2 regions of the Photobacterium angustum genome follow, and region 2 is predicted to be linked to the other one. Evidence: predicted binding sites of a transcription regulator. Region 2 holds the regulator's gene; the other holds the start of a gene.
The links. The regulator MetJ, encoded in region 2, represses methionine synthesis genes. The targets are predictions, from matches to a motif close to TTAGACNTNTANANGTCTAA.
Positions count from the first base shown of each region.

Region 1: metH (methionine synthase) is a predicted target of MetJ. The motif match lies at 2,020-2,039, and genes of this name have one in related genera.

Region 1 covers NZ_MSCJ01000001.1:2,603,714-2,607,268, forward strand. The annotation lists gene metH (methionine synthase) at 1-1,965, opposite strand, end outside; gene BTO08_RS11710 (cation:proton antiporter) at 2,160-3,440, shown strand; gene metA (homoserine O-acetyltransferase MetA) at 3,491-3,555, opposite strand, start outside.
Region 2 covers NZ_MSCJ01000001.1:2,707,219-2,710,773, reverse strand. The annotation lists gene rpmE (50S ribosomal protein L31) at 1-71, shown strand, start outside; gene BTO08_RS12285 (malic enzyme-like NAD(P)-binding protein) at 292-1,539, shown strand; gene metJ (met regulon transcriptional regulator MetJ) at 1,618-1,935, opposite strand; gene BTO08_RS12275 (O-succinylhomoserine (thiol)-lyase) at 2,242-3,408, shown strand; gene BTO08_RS12270 (bifunctional aspartate kinase/homoserine dehydrogenase II) at 3,408-3,555, shown strand, end outside.

The DNA.
Region 1 (3,555 bases), 100 kb from region 2:
TCCGCGCCATTCTGCAGCGCTGCGATCTTCTTCAACATTACCGCTATCTCTGTATTTAGCGGCAATGTCTAATAAGCGCTCTGTACTATCATCACGGCGATTAAGCACAACGTCTTCAACCGCATCGCGTAATTCATCCGGCAGATCATCATAAATTGCAAGCTGACCTGCGTTAACAATCCCCATATCCATACCGTTTTTAAAACAGTAATACAGGAAAACAGCGTGGATCGCTTCACGAACAGCGTTGTTACCACGGAAAGAGAAAGACACATTCGACACCCCACCAGATACCATGGCGTACGGCAGTGTTCGTTTGATATCCCCTACCGCTTCAATAAAATCAACGGCGTAATTGTTGTGCTCTTCAATACCGGTCGCAACAGCAAAAATATTAGGGTCAAAGATAATATCTTCTGGCGGAAAGCCGACTTCATCAACCAACACACGATAAGCATTAGTACAAATTTCAATTTTACGTTCGCGAGTATCAGCCTGACCAACTTCATCAAATGCCATCACGATAATCGCAGCACCATAACGACGAAGTAACTTCGCTTGAGTAATAAAGTTTTCTTTACCTTCCTTCAACGAGATAGAGTTAACTACCGGCTTACCTTGAACACATTTAAGCCCAGCTTCTAACACTTCCCATTTAGAAGAATCGACCATTATAGGCACTTTAGATATTTCAGGCTCGGTAGCACAAAGGTTTAAAAAACGTATCATTGCAGCCTTGGCATCAAGCATCCCCTCATCCATATTAATATCGATGATTTGAGCCCCAGCCTCTACTTGCTGGCGAGCAACCTCTAATGCTTCATCATAAAGCTCTTCTTTGATCAGGCGCTTAAATCGAGCAGAACCCGTCACATTGGTACGTTCGCCAACGTTAATAAATAAGGTATCAGCATCAATCGTTAACGGCTCTAATCCAGATAAACGACAAGCTATAGGAATATCAGGTAGTTGGCGAGGTTTCAGGTTTTTAGTCGCTTCATACATGTGGCGGATATGCTCAGGTGTAGTCCCACAGCAGCCCCCCACCATATTGAGAAAACCACTTTTCGCCCATTCATGGATATGTTCCGCCATTTCTTCAGCTTCAAGATCATATTCGCCAAAGGCATTAGGTAAACCCGCATTTGGGTGAGCTGAAACTGCACATTCAGAAATACGCGATAACTCTTCAACATACTGACGTAATTCATCAGGCCCAAGCGCACAGTTCAAACCAAAGGAAATAGGTTTAACATGACGTAATGAGTTATAAAACGCTTCCGTTGTTTGTCCAGAAAGAGTACGTCCCGAGGCATCTGTTATGGTGCCTGAAATCATGACTGGTAGTTCAAAGCCCAACTCTTCAAAAACCCCAGAAACAGCAAAAGCGCAAGCTTTAGCATTCAAGGTATCAAAGATAGTTTCAAGCAAGATAATATCGGCGCCACCTCGAATTAAGGCATGTGTCGATTCAGAATAGGCTTCAACTAGTTCATCAAAGGTAACATTACGATAGCCAGGATCGTTAACATCAGGAGAGATAGAGCAAGTACGGTTTGTCGGTCCTAAAACACCGGCAACAAAGCGTGGTTTTTCTGGTGTTTTAGCGGTCCATTCATCGGCAGCAAGACGAGCGAGACGCGCTGCTTCATAGTTAATTTCCGCGCTCAACGATTCCATGTCGTAATCCGCCATAGCAATCGTTGTAGCATTAAAAGTGTTGGTTTCTAGAATATCCGCCCCGGCTTCTAAATACGCGAGGTGAATATCTTTAATCAGCTGGGGTTGGGTTAATACTAAAAGATCATTATTCCCTTTTAGATCAGAATGCCAATCAGCAAATCGTTGATCTCGATAATCATCTTCTTCCAATTTATAACCTTGGATCATGGTGCCCATGCCACCATCAATGATCAGGATTTGCTCTTCCAACCGCTTATGCAGTAATTCCTTGCTGTTTAACACGTCACTACATCCTTATAATCCATTACAGCTTTGTAACATCCTACCACACTTCAATTAGGGATAAAGAAGGCTAAATATAATTTACACAACAAAAGCTTTTCAAAATAAAACAAATTATCAGTAGCCATTAATTACTGATGGTTTTACTATTTCGTCACAAATTTTCTAACAACCCACCAATCTAGAGGTTACGCATGTCGGTCTATAGCACGCTCTGCTTTCTGGCTGCAGCAGCAATGTTTATTGCTTTTGTAAACAGTAAAATAGGTAAAATGCAAACAACCATTGCCATCACTGCCGGATCATTAATCCTGTCACTATTGATCATCATTGCGGGACAAAACGGTTGGTTCCATCTTGAAGATGTTGCCGCGACTCAAATCAGCAAAATTAACTTTGAAGATTTTCTCTTAAAAGGCATTTTAGGGTTCTTATTATTTGCTGGCGGCTTAGGTATCAAGTTACCCCATCTTGAAGATCAAAAATGGGAAATTACCGTATTAGCACTGGGCGCCACTTTATTTTCCACCTTTTTTATTGGCTTTAGTCTATGGGGTATCTGTCAAGTAATCGGGATTCAACTTGATCTGATTTACTGTTTACTCTTTGGTGCATTAATTTCACCGACCGATCCTATTGCCGTATTAGCTATCGTTAAGAAAATGAATGCGCCTCGACGTATTTCGACTCAAATAGAAGGCGAGTCTTTATTTAATGATGGTTTTGGCCTAGTTATCTTCGTAACCATGTTTACCATTGCTTTTGGTGATACTGCACCAACCGTGATGGGCGTAACCCAGTTATTCTTACAAGAAGCTATTGGTGGCATTGCTTACGGTTTTGTTCTGGGTCTAATTTTCCATTACCTCATTAGCTCAACCAATGATCACTCTATGGAATTACTGCTTACTATCGGTATTCCAACCGCAGGTTATGCTTTAGCAGAAGTTCTTCATGTCTCTGGCCCACTTGCTATGGTGGTATCAGGAATCATGATTGGTAACTGGACCCGTTATATTGGCTTTTCAAAAGAAAGTGAAGAACACCTTGATCACTTCTGGGAGTTGGTTGATGAGTTCTTAAATGGTGTCTTATTCCTATTAATCGGTATGACCATGCTTGATTTTAGCTTCCACCAAGAAGACTGGATCCTAATGATTATTGCCGTACCTTTAGTTCTTCTAAGCCGTTACATCAGTGTAAAACTGCCATATGTGGGCTTTAACCGCTACCGTCAATACAACCCAATGTCAGTCAAGATCCTCACTTGGGGCGGCTTACGCGGTGGTTTAGCATTAGCAATGGCGATGGCTATTCCTGCTGGAGTCATGGTAATTCCAGAGAAGGGTATCGATGTGCGAGAAATCATCCTCGTAATGACATATTCAGTGGTTGTATTCTCTATCCTTATCCAAGGTTCAACCATTACCCCATTAATTGAAAAAGCCAAGCTTTGGGAATTAAAAAATAAATAAGTAATTATTCCACTAACAAAAAAGCCTGCACTTCAATGCAGGCTTTTTTATTATTCGTCTTTCGTAAAACTCGCTTCGGAGAAGTGCTCTAAATCGTAAGGCGTTTGCTGATATA
Region 2 (3,555 bases):
AACGTCAAGTTAGTTCTGGCGGCCGTGTTGACAAATTCAACAAGCGTTTCGGTGCGCTTACTAGCAAGTAATTACTTGCCAGATGAATTTAGAAAAAAGGGATGCGAAAGCATCCCTTTTTTTATGCTTCAATAAAATATGTAAAGAATAACTGTTGGTTAAATGTATAAAACTTGTTGGCTATAAGCTGGGAAATTAATACTTAATGGCATATGATTTAATAACAAATACGAATTACACATAGATGTAATTTGCCATTATAAATGTCAGCGTTGAGGCTCAAATATCACTATGACCGAAGATTTTCGTCAACAAGCTCTAGATTACCATTCCCTTCCTACTCCTGGAAAAATAGCCGTTGCACTGACAAAGCCTGCTAATACGGTTGAAGACCTTGCTTTAGCGTATAGCCCTGGTGTTGCTGAGCCCGTTAGGGAAATCGCTCAAGATCCTGATAACGTTTATAAATATACCGCGAAAGGTAATATGGTCGCGGTGATCACCAATGGTACCGCTATTTTGGGTCTTGGTAATTTAGGTCCGTTAGCCTCTAAGCCTGTTATGGAAGGTAAATCATTACTTTTTAAGCGTTTTGCTGGTATTGACTCAATTGATATTGAAGTAAAACATCGCACTATAGATGAGTTTGTTGATACTGTTGCAAATATTGCCGATACCTTTGGTGGCATTAATTTAGAAGATATTAAAGCGCCAGATTGCTTTGAGATCGAACAGCGCTTAATTGAACGTTGTAATGTTCCCGTGTTTCACGATGATCAGCATGGTACGGCGATTGTCACAGCTGCAGGTATGATCAATGCCTTAGAGCTACAAGGTAAAGAAATTAGTGAAGCGGTGATTGTTTGTTTGGGAGCGGGAGCTGCTGCTGTTGCGTGTATGGAGCTATTGATAAAATGTGGCGCGCAACGTGAAAAAATTTATATGCTCGATCGTAAAGGCGTTATTCATACTCGCCGTGATGATATAAATGAATATAAGCAGCTATTTGCTAACAATACAGATAAGCGCACATTAGAAGATGTGATTGCGGGAGCCGATATTTTCGTTGGTGTATCAGGCCCTGATTTATTACCACCTGAAGCGCTAGCGCTAATGGCTGAAAACCCTATTGTATTTGCTTGTTCTAACCCTGATCCTGAAATAAAACCAGAATTAGCTCATCAAGTTCGAGATGATTTAATTATGGGAACGGGGCGATCTGATTACCCTAACCAAGTGAATAATGTTCTGTGTTTTCCGTTTATTTTCCGCGGAGCATTGGATGTGCGTGCAAGTCAAATTAATGATGAAATGAAATTAGCTGCCGTTCATGCAATTAGAGAGTTAGCGAAAGAGCCAGTACCACAAAGTGTGCTTGAGGCTTCGGGTGCATCACACCTTGAATTTGGCCGAGAGTATATTATTCCAAAACCGATGGATCCGCGTTTATTACCACGTGTCGCAAAAGCTGTCGCACAAGCGGCCATTGATTCAGGCGTAGCGCGTATTGAGATGCCTATGGGTTATATGGAAGTGTAATCGCGCTATTGCATTGATGATAAACAAATAAAAACCAGCCATTAGGCTGGTTTTTTAGTATACATAGTACTGCAATAATTATTCATTAATGTCTTCGTAGCTAATGCCCATCGCATCCATTAATGCTTTTGCTTCTGCAGGTAAATCGTCTGGACGATCTTTACGAATGTCATCATCAGTGGGAAGCGGTTGACCTGTGTAGGCATGAAGAAAGGCTTCACAAAGTAATTCGCTATTTGTTGCGTGGCGAAGGTTATTCACCTGACGACGAGTACGTTCATCTGTCAGAATCTTAAGCACCTTCAATGGAATCGAAACAGTAATTTTTTTTACTTGTTCGTTTTTCTTACCGTGTTCCGCGTAAGGGCTAATATATTCGCCATTCCACTTTGCCATGTTCTACCTTCTCAGCGATATTTGGGTTAATAATGGTGGTAACAGGAATCGACACTTTCTGTTAGCAACGGGGGATTGTAGGGCGGCGATATTACGTGAACATCGCGGTTTTGTCCCGTATTGAACAGAAAAATTACAGTAAGGTTGTTACCATTATTTTGTTATGGCTGAATTTTAGCGGGATTTACTGCCATAAGCAAAGACATATAGACGTCCAGATGTGTTGACGTCTTGTTTTGTAGTGGTTAAAGTTGTTATAAATTTATTATCTTGGGTTTAAATCCTGCCCCGACAAGGAATGTTTGTATGAGTGATAAGCGACTGGCGACAATTGCAGTAAGAACCGGTATTGATGTTGACTCTCAATATAACGCTGTTGTTCCTCCTATTTATTTAACGTCGACCTATAGCTTTCCAGCTTTTGGCGAAGTACCGCAATATGATTATTCTCGTTCAGGTAATCCAACTAGAAATACGTTAGCTGATGCGCTTAGTGAGATGGAAGGCGGTGCAGGTGGTGTTGTTACCAGTTGTGGTACGGCTGCGATGAATTTATTAGTAACGGCATTATTAGGCCCTGATGATTTGATTGTTGCGCCGCATGATTGTTATGGCGGTACTCACCGATTATTTAATACTCGCGCCAATAAAGGTGACTTTAAGGTTGAGTTTGTTGATCAATCTGATCAAGAAGCACTGGCTGCCGCTTTAGCAAAAAAACCAAAATTAATCTGGGTTGAAACGCCATCTAACCCATTAGTGCGTGTGATTGATATTGCGGCGCTGTGTCAGCAAGCAAAAGCCGTGGGTTGTCTTGTTGCTGTAGATAACACTTTCTTATCGCCGTTACTACAACAGCCAATTGAATTAGGCGCAGACTTTGTTGTTCACTCAACAACTAAGTACCTCAATGGTCACTCGGATGTGGTTGGTGGGGTACTGATTTCAAAAGATGCCGAAATGGCAGAAACCATTGCTTGGTGGGCGAACTGCATTGGTGCAACTGGCGCACCATTTGATGCTTACCTAACTCTGCGAGGTCTACGTACATTATCACCGCGTATGAGAATGCATGAAGAGAATGGTGTCGCGGTATTAGGTTACCTTCAGCAACAGGCGATGGTGGGCACTATTTATCATCCAAGCCTTCCATCACATCCTGGTCATGAGATTGCCAAGCGCCAGCAAAAAGGTTTTGGCTCTATGATGAGTTTTGAGTTTGCGGGTGATCAAACCCAACTTGAAGTGTTTGTGAAAGAGTTAAAGCTGTTTTCACTGGCTGAGTCGTTAGGTGGCACTGAAAGCTTAATTGCGCATCCATCAAGTATGACTCACCGTGCAATGTCTGATGAAGCACAGGCAGAAGCGGGGATCACCACCTCATTATTACGTCTTTCGGTTGGTCTTGAAGACCCTCGTGATTTAATAGAAGATCTTGATCAAGCCTTTAAACTCGCGGCGGAGGCTCACTAATGACAAAAGCATTACGCCAATTACATAAATTTGGCGGTAGTAGCTTAGCTGATCCTGAGTGCTATCGCCGAGTAGCGGATATTCTGGCGGAGTATTCAAACAATGAAGATTTAATTGTTGTGTCAGCCGCGGGAAAGACAACAAACC